DNA from 4 places in the Cupriavidus sp. GW823-FHT07B10 genome. Region 2 is predicted to be linked to each of the others. Evidence: predicted binding sites of a transcription regulator. Region 2 holds the regulator's gene; each other region holds the start of a gene.
The links. The regulator FNR, encoded in region 2, switches genes on or off when oxygen is low (the NO sensors DNR and NnrR bind a similar motif). The targets are predictions, from matches to a motif close to TTGATNNNNATCAA.
Positions count from the first base shown of each region.

Region 1: ubiU (ubiquinone anaerobic biosynthesis protein UbiU) is a predicted target of FNR. The motif match lies at 3,100-3,113, and genes of this name have one in related genera.
Region 3: AC1Q6V_RS11570 (hemerythrin domain-containing protein) is a predicted target of FNR. The motif match lies at 3,218-3,231, and genes of this name have one in related genera.
Region 4: AC1Q6V_RS04245 (DUF3149 domain-containing protein) is a predicted target of FNR. The motif match lies at 3,321-3,334, and genes of this name have one in related genera.

Region 1 covers NZ_JBXAGS010000004.1:112,283-118,063, forward strand. Annotated here, with positions in the region: gene AC1Q6V_RS10700 (type IV pili methyl-accepting chemotaxis transducer N-terminal domain-containing protein) at 1-120, opposite strand, end outside; gene AC1Q6V_RS10705 (hypothetical protein) at 464-1,762, shown strand; gene AC1Q6V_RS10710 (NAD(P)H-dependent flavin oxidoreductase) at 1,851-3,008, opposite strand; gene ubiU (ubiquinone anaerobic biosynthesis protein UbiU) at 3,276-4,322, shown strand; gene AC1Q6V_RS10720 (U32 family peptidase) at 4,370-5,302, shown strand; gene ubiT (ubiquinone anaerobic biosynthesis accessory factor UbiT) at 5,299-5,763, shown strand; gene AC1Q6V_RS10730 (histidine kinase N-terminal 7TM domain-containing protein) at 5,773-5,781, opposite strand, start outside.
Region 2 covers NZ_JBXAGS010000021.1:83,524-89,304, reverse strand. Annotated here, with positions in the region: gene rluB (23S rRNA pseudouridine(2605) synthase RluB) at 1-314, opposite strand, end outside; gene scpB (SMC-Scp complex subunit ScpB) at 320-1,174, opposite strand; gene AC1Q6V_RS29765 (sulfite exporter TauE/SafE family protein) at 1,743-2,501, opposite strand; gene fnr (fumarate/nitrate reduction transcriptional regulator Fnr) at 2,580-3,305, shown strand; gene AC1Q6V_RS29755 (hypothetical protein) at 3,369-3,614, opposite strand; gene AC1Q6V_RS29750 (membrane protein) at 3,611-3,820, opposite strand; gene ccoG (cytochrome c oxidase accessory protein CcoG) at 3,850-5,322, opposite strand; gene ccoP (cytochrome-c oxidase, cbb3-type subunit III) at 5,372-5,781, opposite strand, start outside.
Region 3 covers NZ_JBXAGS010000004.1:302,554-308,334, forward strand. Annotated here, with positions in the region: gene AC1Q6V_RS11555 (enoyl-CoA hydratase/isomerase family protein) at 1-375, shown strand, start outside; gene AC1Q6V_RS11560 (tripartite tricarboxylate transporter substrate binding protein) at 421-1,383, shown strand; gene AC1Q6V_RS11565 (TetR/AcrR family transcriptional regulator) at 1,624-2,232, shown strand; gene AC1Q6V_RS11570 (hemerythrin domain-containing protein) at 2,496-3,116, opposite strand; gene AC1Q6V_RS11575 (helix-turn-helix domain-containing protein) at 3,374-4,138, opposite strand; gene AC1Q6V_RS11580 (DMT family transporter) at 4,122-5,045, opposite strand; gene AC1Q6V_RS11585 (DUF1800 domain-containing protein) at 5,244-5,781, shown strand, end outside.
Region 4 covers NZ_JBXAGS010000001.1:897,223-903,003, forward strand. Annotated here, with positions in the region: gene purD (phosphoribosylamine--glycine ligase) at 1-460, opposite strand, end outside; gene AC1Q6V_RS04235 (YebC/PmpR family DNA-binding transcriptional regulator) at 545-1,270, opposite strand; gene AC1Q6V_RS04240 (helicase HerA-like C-terminal domain-containing protein) at 1,490-3,016, shown strand; gene AC1Q6V_RS04245 (DUF3149 domain-containing protein) at 3,069-3,233, opposite strand; gene upp (uracil phosphoribosyltransferase) at 3,361-4,011, opposite strand; gene AC1Q6V_RS04255 (MFS transporter) at 4,214-5,614, opposite strand.

The DNA.
Region 1 (5,781 bases), on a different contig from region 2:
CAGCAGCACGGCCAGCGAGAGCGAGATGATGCGGGTGGAGAGGCGGTCGCGCAGCGCCGGCAGGCCGGCGGCGCGGAAGTCCGCCGCGGCGCTGGCGGCTGGAGGATCGGTTCGGAACATGGCGGTATCGGGGGCTACCAGTCGGGGGAAGCCGGGTGGTGGCCCGGCGGCCGGCGCGTGCATGGCTGCGCGCTGGCATCGAGGGCAATTTTCCCTGCGCAGCACGCGGGGCTTCCTGCGCCAGATCAAGAAAACCCGGCTTCGGCGTCTGGCATGTGCGGCCGGCGGCGCATCGGCTTGTCATTTGCGGGGAATACCGCCCACACACCAGGCCTGTCACGTCGTGACATATCGCTCCACCGCATGGCGCGGGGATACATCGTCGGACTTTATCTGCGGTCAAATCCCCACGACCTGCCCTGGCCTAGCATCGGGTCCCAACATTGATGGGGAGAAGCAAGGCGTGAAGGCAGCCAGTTTCGACTATGAACGCGCCCCGCGCCTGGCCGTGGTGTTCGGCTGCCTGATGCCGGCGCCGTGGCTTGGTGCTGCGGCGGGAGTCTTGCTTGCCGCCGGTCCGCCCGGCGGCTTGCCGGACCGCTTTGCGCCACTGGCGCTGGTGGCGGTGCATGTGCTGGCGCTGGGCATGCTGCTGCCGGTCATGGTGGGCGCGCTGTTCCAGATGATGCCGGTGGTGGCCGGCGTGGCCGTGCCGGGTGCGGGGCTGCTTGCGCCGTTCATGGCCGCGGCCGGCGCGGGCGTGGCCACTGCCCTGGGCATTGGCCTGCTCGGCGGCGAGCCTGTGGCGATGCAGGCGGCTGCGGCCGTGGCCGTGATCCTGTTGCTGGCCGGGGCCATCCTGCTGGCTGCGGGCCGGCGCGTGGCCGCAGTGGATGCCACCACGCGCACCCTTGCCGGCATCGGCGCGCCGCTGATGGTCGCGGTGCTGTGCGGCATGGTGCTGGCCGGCGCCTTCGGCGGCTGGTGGCGCGTGCCGGTGGCGCGCTGGCTCGGCCTGCATATGGCGTGGGCGCTGGGCGGCTGGCTGGCGGCACTGGTGACCGGCGTGGCCACCACCGTGCTGCCGATGTTCTGGCAGGTGCCACGCCTGCCGGCGGCGATCGGGCGCTGGCTGCCCATGGCGCACTGGTTGCCGCTGGCGCTGTTCAGCGCCGCGGCAATGCTGTGGCCGGATCACCGTGCGCTGGCGTATGGCGTGCTGCTCGTGTGGCTGGCGTTCGTGGCGGTGGTGGGCGCATGCGGGCTGGCCGGCACGCTGCGCGCGCGGCGGCGCCATGATCCGCTGTGGCTGCTCTGGCCGGTGGCATGCGCCAGCATGGCAGGCGCGGCGCTGTTGGGGGCGGCGGCCGTGGTGCTGCCCGCCACCGGGCTGCCGCTGGCATGGTGGGCCGGCACCATGGCGCTGGTCGGCGTGGGCGTGCTGCCGGTCACGGCCATGCTCGGCAAGATCGTGCCGTTCCTGGCCTGGCTGCACCTGCGCCGGCTGCTGCCGCCGCGCGCGCGGGTGCCGGCCATGCAGGCCATCATCGTGCCGGGCCGGCAACGGCGGCAGGCATGGCTGCTGCTGGCTGCCTACGTCCTGCTGCTGGCGGTGCCGCTGGCGCCGGCGCCGCTGGCCCGTGCTGGCGGCGTGCTGCTGGCGGGCGCCAATGCGTGGCTGGGGTGGCAACTGCTGGGAGCGTTGCGATGCATGCGGGAGATGAAGAAGCGCGGCGGATTACCGCCGCGCTCAGATTGCTGACAAAGTCTTTCCTGCTGCGGGTGTGCGGCGCCCGTTGCACTTGCCGGCCTTGCGGGTTGGCTCGCTCAGATTGCTGAAGCTGTTGCCGTCAGGCTGGCGCCAGCCCGGCGGGCTTTTCCCCCGTCAACAGATAGTGCATCAGCTCCGCCACCGGCCGGATCGCCTCGCCGAAGGGCAGCGCACCCCGGCCGCGGAAGAACAGGCCGCGCTCCACGTCGCCGCGCACGGCCTGCGCCAGCTTCAGGTCGATGCAGAACTGGCCGATGCGGGCAATGCCGTCGCGCAGCCCGCACGCCTGCAGGCAGTCGAAGCCCTCCAGGCATTCACGCGGCCTGGCGCGGCGCTGCAGCCGCGACTCGCTCGACAGGTAGCGCGACAGCCACGGCGTCAGCACGGCGCGCGCGGGCAGCCCGGCCACGCTGGTGAACTCGCGCAGGGTCTCGGGCCGCGCCGTGGCCAGCACCTGCTTGAAGGCCGGGTGGGCATCGCATTCCTCGGTCACGGCGAAGGCCGTGCCCAGCTGCACCGCGGCGGCGCCCTCGCCCAGCCAGTGGCGCACCTTGGCATGGCTGTCGATGCCGCCGGCCAGGATCAGCGGAATGCTGTCCCAGGCCAGCCCGAGCTGCGCAAACAGTTCGCGGCATTCGGCCAGCACGCGCGAAAACGAAAAGCGCGGCTCTGACAGGTCCTGGATGCTGGCCGCGCCCAGATGGCCGCCGGCATGGGCCGGATGCTCGACCACGATGGCATCGGGCAGGCGGCCCTTCTTCATCCAGCGGCGCAGCACCAGGCCGATGCCGCGCGCCTCGGACAGGATCGGGATCAGCGCCACCCTGGGGTGGCTGGCGGTCAGTTCGGGCAGGTCCAGCGGCAGGCCAGCGCCCATGACGATGGCATCGGCGCCGCTTTCACAGGATTGCCGCACCAGCGCGGCGTGCGAGCCCACCGCCTTCATCACGTTGACGGCGATCAGCCCGCGGCCCTCGGACGCCGTGCGCGCGGCACGGATCTCGCGATCCAGCGCTTCGAGGTTGGCGGCTTCGATGGCGGGCTTGTCACGGCTGCCGCGGGTGCGTTCCATCAGGTCGGGGTGGTGGTGGCGCAGGTCGATGCTGGCGATGGTGCCGACGCCGTTCTCGCGCGCGACGGCGCCGGCCAGCCGGTGGGCCGAGATGCCGATGCCCATGCCGCCCTGCACGATGGGCAGCAGGCGGCGGCCGGCCAGCTTGAGCCAGGGTTGATTCATAAAATCTCCGGAAGAGGATGGGCGCGGGGCCGGCGTGCGGCCAGCCGCGTGGATGACCGGGCAAGCGTGGCACAGCGGCACGTGCCGGCGTTTGCCGCAGGTCAAGCGCGCGGTGGTGGCCTGCCATCGGCCTACGCCGACCGGCATAGGCCGGCGCGGGCGGTGTGCGGTTGGCGTGGGTTTGCGCGCGGTCAAGCCCCTGCTGCAAGCGCTTGGCTAGCATCGGCGGCTGTCTTCATCTTCGCGCCGCCGCCGGCGCCATCACCGATGACCCCTGCCTCCCCAGCTCCATCCACCGCGGCGAACGTGCCGCGCCGGCCCCAGCTCGTTGCGCCCGCCGGTTCGCTGGCGGCCCTGCGCATGGCGCTGCAGCACGGCGCCGACGCGGTCTACCTGGGCCTGCGCGATGCCACCAACGCGCGCAACTTCGGCGGCCTGAACTTTACCGAGGCCGACATCCGCACCGGCGTGGCCGAAGCCCACGCGCGCGGCGCCGAGGTGCTGTTCGCGATCAACACCTTTGCCCAGATGGGCGCGGTGGCCCAATGGCAGCGCGCGGTCGATGCGGCGGCGGACCTTGGCGCCGACGCGGTCATCATGGCCGACGCCGGCCTGATGGACTATGCGTGCGAGCGCCATCCGGGCTTGCGCCTGCACCTGTCGGTGCAGGGTTCGGCCACGCACGCCGACGCCATCGAGCTGATGCGCGAGCGCTTCCATATCCGCCGCGTGGTGCTGCCGCGCGTGCTGTCGCTGGCGCAGATCGGCAAGCTGGCGCGCCAGACCAGCGTGGAGCTGGAGGTGTTCGGCTTCGGCAGCCTGTGCGTGATGGCCGAGGGGCGCTGCCTGCTGTCGTCCTACGCCACCGGCGACTCGCCCAACAACAAGGGCGTCTGCTCGCCCGCGCACGCGGTGCGCTGGACCGAGCAGGACGGCACCATGCAGGCGCGGCTGTCGGGCATCCTGATCGACAGCTATGCGCCGGGCGAGCCGGCCGGCTATCCCACGCTGTGCAAGGGCCGCTTCGAGGTGGAGGGCGAGCGCGGCTACGTGCTGGAAGAGCCCACCAGCCTCAATGCGCTGTCGCTGCTGCCGGCGCTGATCGACATGGGCATCGCTGCCATCAAGATCGAAGGCCGGCAGCGCAGCCCGCGCTATGTGGGCGATGTGGTCGGTGTGCTGCGCGCGGCCATCGACGCGGCCTGCGCCGATCCGGCACGCTTCGTGCCGCGGCAAGAGTGGCAGAGCACGCTGGGGCGCCATGCCGAAGGCGACCAGGTCACGCAAGGCGCCTATGACCGGCCGTGGCGGTGACACCCATGACATCGATCTGCCTTGAACCGGCCATGACGGAGCTTCCCATGCCAGAGATTGCCGCGGCCGCGATGCCGCAAACCGTAGCGATGCCCGACTTCGGCATCGCCCTGGGCCCACTGCTGTACTACTGGCCGCGCGAGGCCGTGATGCAGTTCTATGCGTCGGTCGCCGATGCGCCGGTCGACCGCGTCTATCTCGGCGAGACCGTCTGCACGCGCCGCCATGAAGTCCGCCATGCGCAATGGCTGGAGATTGCGCAAATGCTGCGCGATGCCGGCAAGGAGGTGGTGCTGTCCACGCCGGTGCTGGTGGAGTCCGACACTGACATCGCCTGGATGCGCCGCGCCTGCGCCCAGGACGACTACCTGGTCGAGGCCAACGACCTTGGCGCGGTGCGCTGCATGCAAGGGCGGCCCTTTGTCGGCGGCCCCCACCTCAATGTCTACCACGCCGATACGCTGGCGTGGCTGGCCGGGCTGGGCGCGGCCGGCTGCGTCGCGCCGGTGGAGATGGATGGCGCCACACTGGCCGCGCTGGCAGCGGCGCGCCCCACCGGCATGCGCCTGGAAGCCCTTGTCTGGGGCCGGCTGCCGCTGGCGTTCTCGGCGCGCTGCTTTACCGCGCGCCACCATCGCCTGCGCAAGGACAGTTGCGAGTTCCGCTGCATGGACTATCCCGACGGCCTGGTGGCAGCCACCGGCGAGGGGCAGGCGTTCTTCACGCTCAACGGCGTGCAGACGCAGAGCGCCACCTGCCTGGACCTGTGCGCAGAGGCGTTGGCGATGGCGCGGATGGGGGTGGGGATGCTGCGCGTGAGCCCGCATTCGTCCGGCACGCTGCAGGTGGTGCAACAGCTCGCGGCGATTCGTGCTGGTGAACAGGCACCCGCTGCCAGCGGCATCACGCCGACCGGCGCCCAGCCCTGCAACGGCTACTGGCACGGCAGCGCGGGCATCGCCTGGGAGGCCCGGGCATGAGCGCGCTGCACAAGCTGATCGCGGGCGTGCACCGGCGCATGCCCGCCCGTGCCAGGGCGCTGCCGCTGGTGGCGGCGCTGGAGCTGGCGCGCCGAGCGGGATGGCTGGAGCCACCGGCCGCACTGGACGGACACGCCTTCCTGCTGACGGTGCAGGACCTTGGGCTGGCCGTGCCGTTCCGCTGCGAAGGCGGGCGCTTTCGTGCCGCGGCAGCGGACGCCGAGCCTGAGCTGACGCTGCGCGCCTGCGCGGTCGACTACCTGCGCCTGCTGGGCGGCGAGGCCGATACCGACACGCTGTTCTTCCAGCGCCGGCTGGTGATCAGCGGCGATACCGCGCTGGGCCTGGAGGTCAAGTACTGGCTCGACGCCGCGCCGCGGCCTGCATGGGTCAGCCAGGCGGCGGCGCGGCTGGTGGCCTTGCATGGCGCCACCGTGGGGCGGGCAGGTGCGGCGTCGTAGCCGTGCCGCTCAGGCGTC
Region 2 (5,781 bases):
TGGCCACCCTCGCCCTGCCCCGTCTTGCGCTTGCCGCGGCCACGCTGGCCACCGCGTGCACCGCCTGCCGCCTGTGCGGCGCCCGCTTCACCGGTATCGGCCTGGCCGCCGGCGCCTTCGGCGCCCTCGCCGCGGTCCTGTGCCTGGCGGCGCGATGCGACCAGGTTCCTCAGCCCGCGGCGCAGCCCCTTGCGGCGGGGCGCGGCTTCGCTGCCCGATCCGGGTTCTGCGGCGCCGGTGTCGGCGGGTGCGCCCGCATTGCGGGTGTCTTGCTCAACGGAATCAGACAAGATATTCACTATCGGATGTTGCATGTTGTTCAGTTCGGCACGCGCTCGTCGTGCTCGCTCGGGTGCGGCGGGGTGCCGTTGTCCGGCAAATCGCCCCGCGCCCCGTCCGGATTGGGTGCGGCTGGTTCGGTGGAAGCGGCCTCGGCGGCATCGTCGGCTGCAGCTTGCAGCGGTTGCGCGTCAAAGCCATTGGCGCCTTGGTCGACCGGGCCGGTCGTCTCGGCTTCGTTTGCGACGGATGCTTCAGCCACATCCGCCGCATGCGCGGCGGGGTTGGCAAAAGCCTCTTCGTCGGCGCTGGCCGCCTTGTTTGCAGCCAGGTCTTCAAAATTGATGGCCTGCTGTTCCAGCAGGGTTGCCTGCGCCTGCGCCTGGGCATCTTCCAGCGGCGGCAGCTCATCCAGCGTACGCAGGCCAAGATCGTCCAGGAACGCCTTGGTGGTCGCATACAGCGCCGGCCTGCCCGGCACGTCGCGGTGTCCGATCACCTCGATCCAGCTGCGGTCCTCAAGCTTCTTGATGACTTCCGTGCTGACCGTCACGCCGCGGATTTCCTCGATATCGCCGCGGGTCACCGGCTGCCGGTAGGCAATGATCGCCAGTGTTTCCATCACCGCGCGCGAATATTTTGGCGGCTTTTCTGGATTCAGCCGATCCAGGTATTCACGCATTTCCGGCCGGCTCTGGAAGCGCCAGCCGCTGGCCAGGGCCACCAGTTCCACGCCGCGCGGCCGCCAGTCCTGGCGCAGTTCATCAAGCAGCACGCGGATGGTGTCTGCGCCGACGTCGTCGTCAAACAGCCGCCGCAGATCATTGACGCGCAACGGTTCCTGCGCGCAGATCAGCGCCGTCTCGAGGACGATCTTCGCCTCTTGGGTATTCATGTTGATGGTGTGCAGCCTGTCTTTGCACCTGCTCCCGGACGGATCCGGGGCACCGGAGATTTTGGATACAGCGGTGCGAAAGCCACCGCCATCTCATTGCGCAGCTAGCCGGATACCTGCTGCATCCAAGCCGTGCACTTCCCTATCTTTGCATCGAGTTGCCGGGCGTTCCGGCAGGAGATCGTTCGCATGCCGTTATGGGCCAGCCAGCGAACCTCTTGCGTAGCGCGTCCGCACATACCGGACGTCGCTGTCAGCGAACTGAAGGCCTCGGACGCAAGAAAAACGGGTATCGGGAGCAAGGCCGGCATCGCCAACACCGCAGTGCCAGCCGGACTTTTGAACCAGATCTTTTGAACCGGATGGACTGTGGGGACGGGACGGGCATCGAAAACCTTCCGCTTCCCCTGCCCTGAACTCACCTTCTGGTATGAAGGCCGCCTGGCGCTGCTCGCCCGCTGCTTACCGCGGCTCACAAGACACCGCGCGATACCGCAATGTTGGCGATTGTATGGCATTCCCGCCCCCGCCTGCAACCATCATCCGTTGCCGGCGCAGCGCCGGCGCCTCAGAACACCAGGCAGAATCCATGCTCGGCCAGCGAATGTGGCAACAGCACCGCTCGCGCAATGCCAAGGCCGCCGAACGCCATTACCGCCAGGCCGGCCCCCAGGCGCACGCCGGGACGTCGCGACAGCGTACGCAAATAGCCTGACAGGCCGGAGAGCACCAGCAGGTTAGGCAGTGTGCCGAGCCCGAACACGCCCATCACGAGTGCGCCGGACGCCGCATTGCCCGCCAGCAGCGCGAGCGTGAGCGCCCCATAGACCATGCCGCACGGCACCAGCCCCCACGCCAGGCCCACGCCGTATCTCCGCGCCAGGCCGCCGCGTGCGCGCACAAAGGACGGCATGCCGCGTGCCACGCCACCCAGCCGGCGCGCCACCGCTGCGCTGGCACGCGACGCCAGCCGCTCCAGCCAGTCGACGGTAAACGTGTTGCCGCGCAGCAACCGCCAGCCCGACCACAGCAGCATGACGCTGCCCGCGCCGAACAGCCAGCGCTGCACCGGCAGATAGTCCTGTTTCCACGCCGAAGCACCGACCGCGCCTAGCGCGGCCCCAAGCAGCATATAGGTCGAGATCCGGCCCAGGTGCATTATCAGCAACTCGCCGAGCCAGGCGGCACGGCTGGGCACCAGACTGATCGTCGCCGCCGCGCCGTGACGCTGCTCCACGGCCAGCGCCACGCCGCCGCACATGGCGGCGCAGTGGACCCCGCCCAGCAAAGCCAGCAGAAAAACGCTGATCAGTACGCCAAGTGTCAATTCTCACTCCCTACCACATCACATCGCACGGTAAAATGCCGTTATCGCGCCCTCGCTGCCATTTCTAGCAGGTTCCAATTGCTCACCTCCATTCCCATTACCGAGATGTCACCACGCTGCTCCACCTGTGCGATGGGGCAGCTGTGCCTTCCGGTCGGCATGTCGCAGCAAGACCTCGCCAAGATGGACACGCTGGTTCAGGAACGCATCCGTGTGCACAAGGGTGAAACCCTGTATCGCATGGGCGATCCGCTCACCGCGGTCTATGCCGTGCGCTTTGGCACGCTCAAGACCCACGTCACCACTGAAGACGGCCGCTCGCAGATTACCGGCTTCCACCTGCCCGGCGAAATTGTCGGTCTCGACGGGCTGGGCGAGATGCAGCATGCCTCCGATGCCGCCGCGCTGGAGGACACCGAAGTCTGCGTGGTCCGCATGAGCGAGTTGCAGTCCCTGTCGGCAGACCTGCCGTCGCTGCAGCAGCAGTTCCTGCGCCTGATGGGCAAGGAAATCACGCATGACCAACTGATGCTGGTCACGCTGGGCTCGATGCGCGCCGAGGAACGGCTTGCCGCCTTCCTGATCAACCTCTCTGAGCGCCTGTCGGCACGCGGCTATTCGGCGTCCGAGTTCGTGATGCGCATGAGCCGCGAAGAGATCGGCAGCTACCTGGGCCTGAAGCTCGAAACCGTCAGCCGCCTGTTCTCCCGCTTTGCCGAAGCCGGCCTGATCCAGATTCGCCAGCGCCACGTCAAGCTCGTGGACATCGACGGCATCAAGCAGCTCTACAGCCGCTCCTGCTAAGCGGCCAAGGCGCTGCCAGGTACCGCATGCGGACATGGCAGCGCAGACCTCACACCGATCCGCTTATTCCAGTTCGTCGGTATCGCTGAGCCGCGTCGGCATGGTGTAGAGCGTCAGTCCGCTGGACAACGCGCAGAACACCCAGGCCATCAGGAAACCAACGGTGTAGACCGATTCGCGGGACGCTTCGATCGGCTGGCCGAAGAAGTTCAGGTCACCGGGATCCACCACCGAAAACACCGTCGCGGTCGCGAACCCGGCCATCAGGAACGCCGGCCAGAGTACCCACATCAGCCAGCGCAACCTCATGGCTGCCTCACAGCGGCAGCCTTGGGCGGCGCGGCGTCGGCCTTCTCGACCACCAGGCCATGGCGCGTTGCACCCTGCACCGGCATGTCCGGATGCGTGGATGCCAGCCAGATCGTCACGCCACACGCCACCATCGCCACCAGCGGGCCGCTCATCAACAGCCACGGCCACGGCTCCTTCCACCACGGATTGCCTTGCTGACTCATCTTGCCCCCTTCATCTTGACGACCTAGCTTCACAAATCGCGCGGCACGATGAAACTGGTGGATTGCCGGATTTCGGCATGCCCCCGCTCCGTGCCTTCGCTCGTCACCGTCACGTTGATCTTGTGCGTGCCCTGCGCCGCGGCCTCGATCGGCACGCGGATCCGGATCGGCAGCAACCGGTTGGACGTCGGCGCCAGCGATTCGGCCTGCTTGTCGTATTCCACGGTCAGGTTCTTCAGTTCGTCGCTGTCGGCGCGCACGCTGATCTGCATCGGCGCTTCGGTGGTGTTGATCAGCTGCAGGCGATAGACATTCTCGATCCAGCGGCCTTCCACTTCACGGCCGAGCGCACCACGGTCGCGGATGATGTCGACCTTCAGCGGCGTGCGCAGCGCGATCGAAGCCATGAACCCGGCCAGCAACGCCACCCAGATCACGGAATAAATGACCACGCGCGGGCGCAGCAGGCGCTTGCGTGATGCCGCCGCGGACAAGCCCTTGCGCATCGCGTTTTCCGAGGTGTACCGGATCAGGCCGCGCGGATATTCCATCTTGTCCATGACCTGGTCGCAGGCGTCGATGCAGGCGCCGCAGCCGATGCACTCGTACTGCAGGCCATCGCGGATATCGATGCCCGTCGGGCACACCTGCACGCAGATGCTGCAGTTGACGCAGTCGCCAAGCCCCGCCTTGTGGTGGTCGGTCTTGCGCGACCGGCTTCCGCGCGGCTCGCCGCGGCCGACGTCGTAGGTCACGACATAGGTATCGCGATCCACCATCACGCTCTGGAAACGCGCATACGGGCACATGTACTTGCACACCTGCTCGCGCATGAAGCCCGCATTGCCCCAGGTGGCGAACGCGTAGAACAGCATCCAGAACGACTGCCACGGCCCCAGCGACAGGCTGAGCACCTCGCCGCCCAGTTCGCGGATCGGTGCGAAATAGCCGATGAAGGTAAAGCCGGTCCAGAGCGCAATCAGCACCCACAGGAAGTGCTTGGTCGCCTTGAGACGGAACTTGCGCAGGCTCCACGGATCGCCATCGAGCCGGATGCGTGCGATGCGGTCGCCTTCGACCCGCCGTTCGATCCACATGAAGATCTCGGTGTAGACCGTCTGCGGACAGGCATAGCCGCAGAACAGCCGCCCCGCGATCGCCGTGAACAGGAACAGCGCCAGCGCCGAGATGACCAGCAGCACCGCCAGGTAGATGACGTCCTGCGGCCACAGCACCAGCCCGAAGATGTAGAACTTGCGCTCGCCAAGGTCAAACAGCACGGCCTGGCGGCCATTCCATTGGAGCCAGGGCGTGCCGTAGTAGATCAGCTGGGTCAGGATCACCAGCCAGACCCGCCAGCTGGAGAATGCGCCCGTCACCGAGCGCGGGTAGATCTTGCGGCGGACTTCGTAGAGCGTTTCGTCAGAGGTCTCGCCCGGCGCAGCGGCCGACCGTTGCAGGTCGGCCGCCCGGGCCATTTCTTCGGTCCCGGGTGCGTTCATGGGCATGCTCTCCCGCGAGCTGCCAGCGCCCGCTCACATGAGTCGTCGGTCATTGCCCGGCTCCGCCCCCAGTATTGGACAAACCCCAGACATAGGCCGTCAGCATCCGGATGCGTTCAGGCGTCAGGATCTCCTCATGCGCAGGCATGTGGTTGTTATGGCCCTTCAGGATTGCGTCGACGATACTGCCTTCCGAGCTGCCATACAGCCAGACGTTGTCCGCCAGGTTGGGCGCGCCGAGCGCCTGGTTGCCCTTGCCGCCGGCGCCGTGGCATGCCACGCAGGTCGTCTTGAAGGCGCCCTCGCCACGCGACGCACGGATCGGGTCCGACGACAGGCCCGACAGCGAGCGCACGTATTGCGCCACGTCGCCCGCCTGCTTGGCGTCGATGGCCGCGGCAAACGGCGGCATCACGCCATTGCGGCCCTTGGTGATGGTCTGCTGGATGATGTCGGGTT
Region 3 (5,781 bases), on a different contig from region 2:
CGGCTCGGGATTCACCCTGGCTTCGCGCTCTCTTACACCCTGCCGGCGCTGATCGGCAAGCAGATGGCGGCGTGGTTGCTGTACACCGGCGCCCGCGTAGATGGCGCCCGCGCCAGTGAGCTGGGGCTGGTGGACTTCATCGTCCCCGAGGCGGAGGTGCGCACCGCCGCGATGGCACTGGCCCGGGAAATGGCCACTTCATCGCCGCGTGCGTTGCAGTCCACCCGCCAAACCTTGAAAGCGGACTCGCTCAGCCACATCCGCAACGCCATCTCGCGCGAGAGCGCGGAGCAGGCTACCCAGTTTGCGGGGCCGGACATGGCCGAGGGCGTGAAGGCCATGGCCGAAAGGCGGCTGCCGGTCTTTGAAGACTGAATCCGGCCAAGGCCAAACCATTTCGATATACAGGAGACAAGCACCATGCAACGGAGACAATTTGGCGCCACGCTGCTGGCGGGCGCGGCAGCGTTGGGTTTCCCCTACATCGCCCGGGCGCAGGGCAAGGCGATTCGCGTCATCGTGCCCTTCACGGCGGGCAGCGGCTCGGACGAGGGCGCGCGCTTTTACGCGGAGCTGATCGGCAAGGCGCTGGGACGCTCCATCGTGGTCGAGAACAAGCCGGGGGCCAGCGGCCTCATCGCCGTGCGCACTGTGCTGGCGGAGCCGGCGGACGGCAACACCATCCTGCTGGGCAGTAACTCGCTGATCGCGGTGAACCCGGTGATGGTGAAGGACCTGGGCTACGACCCGTTCAAGGACCTGGTGCCGCTGCACGGCCTGGCGATCTCCGCCGCCGCTTTTGTGGCCGGCAACGATTCACCCTACAACAGCATTGCGGATGTGGTGGCCCGCTACAAGGCCACGGGCAACCCGATCTCGATCGGCAATTATTCCGAAGGCTATCGCCTGGTAGGCGAGTGGCTGGCGCAGGTAACGGGTATCAAGACCACGCCCGTGCCGTACAAGGGCGGAGCGCCCATGGTGACGGACCTGATCGGCAACCGGCTGGACATCGCCCTCAACGACATCACCGGCATCGCCCCCATGGAAAAGGCCAAGAAGCTCCGCGTGCTCGCGATTACCGGCGGGGCGCGCGACAAGCTGTTGCCGAATGTCCCGACGATGAAGGAACTGGGCTATGCGGACTTTGAATCCTACGTGTGGTCGTCCTTCTCGATGAAGGCCGGCACCCCGCAGGACAAGCTCAAGGAGCTTGCCGCAGCGATTTCCGCCGCGCAAGGGACCGAGGCGGCAAAGGCATACCAGTCCAAGCGCGCGGGTACCTTTTTGAAGAAGGCGCTCGGCGAATTGGGGGAATTCCAGCGTGCGGAATACCTGCGCTTCAAGGGTGTGGCGGAAAAAGCCAATATCCGGCCGAGTTGAGCGCCTGGTCTTACTGCTGCGCCGGAAACTGCGCACGCAGGGCCTTGTGTCGACGCAGTTCTGAAAAGTGGCCCGTTCGCTTCGGTACAATTTGGGCGCCGTGCAGCTCCGCGTGAACAGACCCATATCCTGTTCAACGCAGCCACAACGGCGCCATGGACCATTACCACTGCTTCGAGACATAGCCGGCCGATCCATGCATCGGTCGGCGCGCCGCAGGCGACATATCGCTCACTACCTATGAAACAGCAAACCAGTCGCACCCAGGAGCAACGGCGTGAGGAGTCTGTCAGCCGTATGGTGCAGGCCGCAATCGAGCTGATTTCTGAAAAAGGCCTCGCCGGGCTGACGATGAATGAAGTCGGCACCAAGGCGGGCTATAGCCGCGGCCTGGCGCACAATCACTTCGGCTCCAAGGAAAAGCTGCTGGAGGAATGTCTGGAACAGCTCTCGCGTGAATTCAATGCCCAGCGCAAGAAGGACGGCAGCGATACCCGCGGCATTCACGGCATCTATTCGCTGGTGGACGCCTACACCCAGCGGCCGGAAAACGCGGTCAACAGTATCCGCGCGATGTTTTTCATCGTGCTTGACTCGTCCGTTGCCGACTCGCCGCTGCATGGCTTTGTCCACGACTACAACGAAAAGAACATGGCCTACGTCGAGTACAAGCTCAACGAGGCGAAGACCCTTGGGCAGATCCGGGCGGACGTGGACACAAAATCCGCGGCCTTCATCCTGATGAGCCTGCTGCGCGGTATCTCCGTGCACCGCCTGAACCGGGCTTCCATGGACCCTGCAGCCGTGAAGGCGGAAATCCTGCGGATGATCGGGGAGTGGTTGCTATAGAAGAACCATCGTCATGGCGATGCTGAGGGTGGGCTGAGGGCACCGGCGCCTCGGTCCGCGACGCCCTGCGCCGGCACTCGAGCGAGACCGGCGAGACGGTGCTGCTGGGCCGCCAGAGCGGCAAATAGGCTGCAATACCTGTCCGTCATTGCTGTTGCCGGATGCCGTTAAAAAGCCCGGGACGGTTTCTGCCAGGGCCAAGACACTCGCCGCAGGCATAAGTTCTGAGCCGAGGCCCGGCAGTGCCGCGAAGCGACCGACGTTCAGTGCATGGACGCGTTCGCTTCACTGTCGATCTGCTTGCGCAAAGTCGCGAAGCGCCTCTCCATATTGGCGCCGAATAGCGGATCGGCACTGGCCGGATCGATGGCGGCGACCTCCGCCCAGTCCGCTTCGGTCAGGAACCGGGCGGCGCGCGGCATGACCTGTTTCTCCTCGGTGGACAGATGGTTGCGGTAGTACACCAGGTACATGGCGGCGGCCGCTTCCAGTGCCGCTCGCGAGGTGACCACCTCGCTCTGGGCTTCACGCAGGCGGTCGAGCAATTCCGCGCCGACTGTGGCGATCACGCGATGTTCCTGCAGTAACCGGCTGATGATGATCCGCGTGCCGGGATCCCGGTCCACGAGCAGCGCGTAGGCAACATCCTCACGGGGGTGGTGCACGCAATCGCCATAGTTGCGCAGGTATTGGATGATCGTGGCCATCAGGCCGTAGTCGGGCTGCTCGCCCTGATGGAAGGTGCTGACCTGCTTTTCCAGCAGGTCGAGCATTGAGGCGAAATGGATATGGTCGGTATGCCAGGCGGCAAGCGGTGTCGGGCCCGGGGTGGAAAGCGCGGCGGAAGGTGAAGTTGGAAGCGAGGTGGCTAGTGGGGTGGCCATGGCGCCCTCCTGGGAAACTGGGAAGCAGACCGTTGAGTCCGATGCGATATCGGGACTCGCGGGGCCCTATTGACACAATAGCTTCCCTGCATGATCTGAGTCTGACGCAGATCAATGCGGCGCTAAGCGCTCGGATCTTGCAAGGGGCGGAAGCCTTATACGCCGCACATTCAACCTGCGCCGCCCTCTAACTCGCCTCGACGCGAGAGGGTCACCACGGTTAGTCCGGTGCCAGAATCGACTACCGCGCAGGCAGGCTAGCCGCGTGCGGCCGCCCGCCACGCCCCGGGCGGCTGCCCGAAGCGCCGCGCGAAGCTGCGCGTGAAGGTGGTCTGGTCCGGGTAGCCTGACGCCAGCGCGATCTCGGCCAGCGGCAGCGTGGATTGCGTCAGCAGCTGCAGCGCGCGGTCCAGCCGCAGCCGGGTCTGGTAGCGGTGCGGGGTATCGCCGAAGGCCTCGGCAAACAGGGTCTGGAAGCGCCGCACGCTCCAGCCGAAATGCCCGGCGACTTCCGCCACGCGCAGTGGCGCGGCCAGGTTGGCGCGCAGGTAGGCATCAACGGCCATCAGCGGGAATACCTGCTCGTCGCCGGGCATGCCGAGGCAGTCCGCCAGCGCCGCGGCCAGCGTTGCCGCCAGGTGCCAGTCGGTCTGCGGCCCGCGTGCTGCTGCGGCGGCGCGCCATGCCGCCAGCGCGCGCACGCGGCTGCCGAAGGCGCCGTCCAGCGGGAACGTGCGCGGGCGCGTCATCAGCCGCGCGGGCAGTGCCACCGAGCGCGCCGGGAAGTCCGCCACCAGCTGCAGGTTGCCGTCCAAGCCCAGGAATTCATGATGGCTGCCGGCCGGCACGATCAGGCCGGTGCGGTCGTCCACGCGATAGACGTGGCCGTCGATCTCCAGCTCGGTGGCGCCGGCCAGACCGAACAGCAACTGGTGGTAGCCGTGCTGGTGGCCGTCAGGCTGCGGGCGGTAGCGCCGATGCTCGACCAGCGGCGAGGCTTGGGGTTCAGCGGGCTTCGGCATGCCGCAACCTGCCAGGGGTCTGGCACAGCCAGACGCCCGCGCCGGCCACCGCCATGCCCAGCGCCTGCACCGCATCCAGCCGTTCGCCGAACAGCAGCCAGGCCTGCAGCGCGGCCAGCGGCGGCGCCAGGAACATCAGCGCCGCGGCATTGGCGGCCTGGCCACGCCGCACCAGGCTGACCAGCAGCCAGGTGCCGGCGCCCGACAGGCCGATCGCCGCCCATGCCAGTCCGGCCCACAGCGCCACGCCACCATGCCAGTGCAGCGGCGCGTCGGCGGCCTGGATCGCCACCATCGCGGCGGCTACCAGCATGGCGCCCAGGTTTTGCCAGGCGGAACTGGCGCGCAAGTCACAGGCGGCGATGGCGGGCTTCTGCAAGAGGGTTCCCATGGTGATGGAGACAATGGCCAGCACGCCCAGCAGCACGATCCAGGGCGACAGGGCCGACGCGGCCGGGTGAATGCCGGCCTGCATCGCCGGGGCGACCACCAGCGCGACGCCGAGCGCACCCAGCGCCAGGCCCTGCCACGTCCGCCTGGAAGGTAGCTCCTTCAGTAGGGGGATGGCAAGCAGCGCGGTCAGCAGCGGCTGCAGCGCGCCTAGCAGGGCCATGATCGTCGGCGGCAGGCCCCTGGCCACGGCGCCGTAGCCGGCGCACAGGTAGATGCCCTGCATCAGCGCGCCTGCCAGCAGGTGGCGCGGCGCCTCGCGCAGCGGCGGCCAGGCCGCGCGCGCCGCCAGCGACCAGGCCACGAACATTAGCGCCGCCACGGCAAAGCGGCCCAGCAGGAACAGGCTGGTATCGGCCAGCGGCACGATGGCCTTGCCGACGATAAAGCCGGTGGACCAGATCAGGACAAAGCCAACGGTGGGCAGCCAGGCGGCAGCGGACAGGGGGCGCGACATGCAAGCAGGCGTTTCCGCCGGGGGCGGGATCGGAGGGACAGAGCGCAAGGCTAGCCAGGCAGCGCGCCGCTGTCTTGGCAATTCCGGCAATCGGCGTGCTGAAAGCACTGGTAACACTCCGGCGGCGCCTCCGGGTCAACCAATGTGCGCTTGCCACGTAACATAGTGATGTTGATCGAACAGGGCGAGGAGCAAGGCATGAATCCGGCGCAGCATTCGAGACAATCCGGCCGGGGCGCGCTCGCCGCCTGGCGGGCCGCCGCGGCACTGGCACTGGCAGCGTGCCTGGCCGCCTGCGCCCAGGTGCCGGCCGAGGCTGGCGGCAGCACCGCCGCCACCGACCTGCGCTGGCTCAACACTGTCACCTACGGCGCTGACCAGACCACCCTTGGCGACCTGCGCCGGCTGGGCCGCAAGGGCTTCCTCGACCAGCAACTGACGCTGCCGCTGGCCGATCCGCCCGAACTGGCGGCCGTCATCGCAGCCTTGCCCAACCTGCAGGCCGATGCCGCCGCGCAGATCCAGTCCGCACGCGACGCCCGCCAGCGCATCGACGCGCTGCCCGACGACGACAGCAAGCAGCAGGCCCGCCAGGCGCTGAACGCGCAGGGCCGCGAGATCGTGGCCGCTGCCGCGCGGCGCCACCTGCTGCGCGCGCTGTATTCTCCGGCGCAGCTGCGCGAGCAAATGACGTGGTTCTGGATGAACCATTTCAACGTCTACTCGGGCAAGGGCC
Region 4 (5,781 bases), on a different contig from region 2:
CCACGCCCTTGCCCGCGGCCAGGCCGTCGGCCTTGATCACGATCGGAGCGCCCTGGGCGTCGATGTAGGCGTGCGCCTGGGTGGCGTCGGAGAAGGTCTGGTAAGCGGCGGTCGGGATGCCGTGGCGCTCCATGAACGCCTTGGCGAAGTCCTTGGACGATTCCAGCTGCGCGGCAGCCTGGGTCGGCCCGAAGATGCGCAGGCCCTTGGCGCGGAAGATATCGACAATGCCGGCGGCCAGCGGGGCCTCGGGGCCAACCACGGTGAAGGCCACGCCCTCGCGCTCGGCAAAGGCGGCGATGACCTCGGGGTCGGTCAGCGGAACATTCTGCAGGCGCTTGTCGAGCGCGGTCCCGCCGTTGCCCGGCGCCACGTACACCACCTGCACCTTGGGGGACTGGGCCAATTTCCAGGCCAGCGCGTGTTCACGTCCACCCGAGCCGACAACCAATACTTTCATGATCACTGCCAGAAAAGAAACACATACTAAAAGGCGGCGGCCTGGGCTGTGTCCGGGGCGCCGCCGATGGGGGCTTGTTGCAGCTTAGTCTTCGATCACCGCGTTGGTGAAGACTTCCTGCACGTCGTCCAGGTTTTCCAGGGCGTCGAGCAGTTTCTGCATCTTGGCCGCGTCGTCGCCGGCAAAGCTGACTTCGTTCTGCGGCTTCATCACCACGTCGGCCACCTCCGCCTTGAAGCCGGCGGCTTCCAGTGCGGCCTTGACCGCCGAGAAATCGTTGGGCGGGCAGGTGACTTCGATCGAACCGTCGTCGTTGGTGACGACGTCGTCGGCGCCGGCTTCGAGCGCGGCTTCCATCAGCTTGTCTTCCGGCGTGCCGGGGGCATACAGGAACTGGCCGCAGTGGGTGAACATGAACGCCACCGAACCTTCGGTGCCCATGTTGCCGCCGTGCTTGGAGAACGCATGGCGCACTTCGGCCACGGTGCGGGTGCGGTTGTCGGTCAGGCAGTCGACGATGATGGCCGCGCCGGCCAGGCCGTAGCCTTCGTAGCGGATTTCTTCGTAGTTGGCGCCTTCCATGCCGCCCACGCCGCGCTGGATCGCGCGCTGGATGTTGTCCTTGGGCATGTTCGCGTCCATGGCCTTGTCGATCGACAGGCGCAGGCGCGGGTTGGAGTCGACATCGCCGCCGCCGAGCTTGGCGGCAACGGTGATTTCCTTGATCAGGCGGGTCCAGATCTTGCCGCGCTTGGCGTCAGCGGCGGCCTTCTTGTGTTTGATATTGGCCCATTTCGAGTGACCGGCCATGATTCTCTCCGAAGCGGAATGCGGTGATCTGCGGTGATGTTGTGCGGGGTTGCCATGCGCGCCGTGGCCGGGGTGGCAAAGCCCTCGGACAGCGCGCGCCAGGTGACGGATATGCCTGGCGGCTGGCTATAATCAGCCCAGGATTTTATCACGCGGGCCTGCCCGCGCCGCTGCCGTGGCGAGTCCCGCGGTGCCAGACCTCAAAACCCCAGGAACATCATGGCCGACCCCATCCTCATCGCCAAGAACGCCGAACATGAACTGGTGCTGCTGCCGCAGATGGGCAACCGGCACGGGCTGATCACCGGCGCCACCGGCACCGGCAAGACCGTCACGCTGCAGACCCTGGCGCAGGGCTTCTCGCGACTGGGCGTGCCGGTCTTCATGGCGGACGTCAAAGGTGACTTGACCGGCATTTCGCAGGCTGGCCAGCCGTCCGACAAGCTCAAGCAGCGCCTGGCCGACCTGAACCTGCCGGAGCCGGCATGGGGCGCGTGCCCGACCACGCTGTGGGACGTGTTCGGCGAGAAGGGCCACCCGGTGCGCGCCACGGTCTCGCACATGGGCCCGCTGCTGCTGTCGCGCATGCTGGAGTTGAACGACACCCAGCAGGGGGTGCTGAACCTGGTGTTCCGCATTGCCGACGCCAATGGCCTGCTGCTGCTCGATGCCAAGGACCTGCGCGCCATGCTGCAGTACGTCGGCGACAACGCCGGCCAGTTCACCACCGAGTACGGCAATATCTCGGCCGCCTCGATCGGCGCCATCCAGCGCGGGCTGATCGCGCTGGAATCGCAGGGTGGGGATGTCTTCTTCGGTGAGCCGATGCTGAACCTGGAAGACTTCATCCAGACCGAGAAGGGCCAGGGCGTGGTCAATATCCTGGCCGCCGACAAGCTGATGAACGCGCCGCGGCTGTACGCGACCTTCTTGCTGTGGATGCTGTCCGAGCTGTTCGAGAAGCTGCCCGAGGCCGGCGACCTGGACAAGCCCAAGCTGGTGTTCTTCTTCGACGAGGCCCACCTGCTGTTCAACGATGCGCCCAAGGCGCTGCTCGACAAGATCGAGCAGGTGGTGCGGCTGGTGCGTTCCAAGGGCGTGGGCGTGTACTTCGTCACGCAGAACCCGATCGACATCCCCGACACCGTGCTGGGCCAACTGGGCAACCGCGTGCAGCATGCGCTGCGCGCCTTTACCCCGCGCGACCAGAAGGCGGTCAAGGTGGCGGCCACCACCATGCGCGCCAACCCCAAGCTGGACCTGGAAACCGCGATCGGCGAACTGGGCGTGGGCGAGGCCCTGGTGTCGTTCCTGGATGCCAAGGGCACGCCCTGCGTGACCGAGCGCGCCTGGGTGCTGGCACCGGGCAGCCGCATCGGCCCGGCGACGGAGGAAGAGCGCAAGCAGCTGATCGCCGGTTCGCTGGTGGCGGGCACCTACGAGAAGACCGTGGACCGCGAATCCGCCTATGAAAAGCTGCGCGGCAGCGTGGCGACGGTCGGCAATGGCAACGGCAAGGGCGCCGGAGGCGCGCCGGCGGGGCAGCCAGCGGGCGAGCAGGACAGCGGCTGGCTCGGCACGGCCGGCGACATCTTCGGCACGCTGACCAAGGGCACCGGCAAGACCGGCCGCGGCGATTCGATCCTGGAGTCGATGGCCAAGTCGGCCGCGCGCACGGTGGGCTCGCAGGTCGGGCGCGAGCTGATCCGCGGCGTGCTGGGGAGCCTGCTGGGTAAGAAGAAGTAAAGACCCGGACTGACGCAATGACGGAAAGGGCCGCACGATGCGGCCCTTTCCCTTAGCGACGCTGCGCTTGTTGCTGCGCCTTGGCCGCTGCCGCATCCTCGCGCATCTTGCGCGCGAACATCCGCGCAAAGAACCACCCCATGCCGATGATGAAGACGATCACGCCCAGGCTCATCAGGCCGGTGCTGGTACTGAACAGGATCTTGAAGGCTTCCATGCTTGGCTCCCTTTGCTTTGGCGATGGCCGCCGGCGAGGTCTCGCCGGCGCCTGCCGCCAGTGTAGGGAGCCCTGTGGCGCGGACTATTGAGGCCGGTCAAGCGCAAGCCAGCCCGCCGCGCGCCACTCAGTTCTTGGTGCCGAACAGGCGGTCGCCCGCATCGCCCAGGCCCGGCACGATGTAGGCGTGCTCGTCGAGATGGCTGTCGAGCGAGGCCACGAACAGCTGCACGTTCGGATGCGCCTTCTGGAACACTTCCACGCCCTCGGGCGCCGCCACCAGCGCAACGAAGGTGATGGCCTCGTCCTTCACGCCGCGCCGCTTGAGCACATCCACGGCATGCGCAGCCGAATAGCCCGTGGCGACCATCGGGTCGCACAGGATGAAGCTGCGGTCCTCCACGTCGGGCAGCCGCACCAGGTATTCCACCGGGCGGTGCTGCTCGTCGCGGTACACGCCGATATGGCCGATGCGCGCCGACGGGATCAGCTCGACCAGGCCGTCGCTCATGCCCACGCCCGCGCGCAGCACTGGCACGATGGTCAGCTTCTTGCCGGCGATCACCGGCGCGTCCAGCTCCACCAGCGGCGTCTCGATGCGGCGCGTGGTCAGCGGCAGGTTGCGGGTGATCTCATAGCCCATCAGCAGCGTGATCTCGCGCAGCAGTTCGCGGAAGGTGCGCGTCGACGTTTCCTTGTCGCGCATGTGCGAGAGCTTGTGCTGGATCAGCGGGTGGTCGAGGATGAACAGGTTGGGAAAGCGCGGGTCTTGTTTCATGGCTGGCGGCGAGGGCTCGGCGGGATAGGGGCAAGCAGGTGAAGCGGGCGGCGAGATCGGGTCGACCAGCGCGCCGCGCCGTTGCAGCCGGATTGTAATGGAAGCGGGCCGCCCTGCCCGTGGCTTCGCTTCCGGGACCCGCCCACGCCAGCGCCGCCGGCGGGCTCCCTGAACCGCCGGGAGCGTCCGGCGGCGCCTTGCGCTAGTCAAGCGCGCGGTTCTTCGACTCGATATCCACCATGTAGATGGCGATCGCCGCCACGGCAAGAAATGACGAAAGCAGCGCCAGGGCGAGGGTGAACTGGCTGGCCATGATCGGTGCAATGATGGACGGCGCGAACAGGCCGCCAAAGCGCGCCATCGCACCCGCAGTGCCCATCCCGCTGGCGCGCAGGTCGGTCGGGTACACCTCGGGCGTGAAGGCGTAGAGGGCGCCCCAGGTACCGAGCAGCGAGAAGCTCATCAGCAGGGTCGAGCCGACGATAAGCGCGGTGGACGTACCCAGGCTGTAGAGCATGCAGCCTGCCGCGCTGAGCAGCAGGAAGCCGATCAGGGTCGGCTTGCGGCCCCAGCGCTCGACGCCGTGCGCGGCCAGCGCGAACCCGGGGAGCTGCACCAGCGCGAGCACGATCAGGAAGACCTGGCCGCGCATGAAGCCAAAGCCCTGGCCCGCCAGCTTGACCGGCAGATAGACGAAGACGCCGTAGTAGGCGATCGAGATAAGCGCCCAGGCGGCAAGCAGGCAGATGGTGCGGCGCCGGCAGCCGCGCGCGAACAGCGCAAAGACCGACTTGCGCTCCATAGGCTGCGGCTCCAGGTTGCCGATTTCAACGGACACGCGATTGGCGGTGGCGACACGCTGCAGCACCGCGCGCGCCTCGGCCGAGCGACCCGATTTATTCAGGTAGAGCGGAGACTCGGGAACAAAGAAGCGGAACACCACGCCGACCAGGGCCGGGATGCCCGTGACGAGGAAGATCAGCCGCCAGGCATCATTGCCTCGCGACACGGCGATCAGCGCAAGAATGGCGAGCAGGATCGTGCCGACGGCCCAGAACGACTCCAGCAGGACCAGCCAGCGACCGCGCCGGTCCGAGGGCAGGAACTCGGCCATCATGGTGTAGTCGACGGGCAGCGTGCCGCCGACGCCGATGCCGGTCAGGAAGCGCAGCAACAGCAGCCACTGGAAGTCCGGTGCGAAAGCGGAAGCGACACCGCAGATGGCGTCGATGACCACCGCCATCATCAGCACGGGCCGGCGGCCGATCCTGTCAGCCAGCCGGCCGAACACGAAAGCGCCGATCAGCATGCCGACAAAGAACATCGTCCCGGTCTGCAGCGCGGTCGGTACGGGAATGCCAAAGGTCGCCGCAATCGACGGCGCGGTGAAGCCGATCGACAGCACCTGCATCGCGTCAGCCAGCCAGACCAGGCCGAAGATGACGAAGAGCCGATACTGGAACCGGCCGACGCCGGCCGCGCGGATGCCTTGCTCGATCGTGATGGTTTGAGGCGACGCTCCCCGCGCGCTGGGCTGTGGGGACGCGCCTAGCGTGACTTCCGGGATGGTCGTTGTTGCCATGGATGAAATTGATGACGACATGTTGTCTACCTGTCTTTATAGGCTGGTTCTTGAACTCGGACGCACACGTATCGAAGCAGGGCCAGACGGTACTGACTAATGCGTGATGATCACACCGGGCAATCGCACCGAATTGCAACGAAACGTGGTGAGTACTCCAATTGGCGAGGCTAGAACTGACCCGGTAG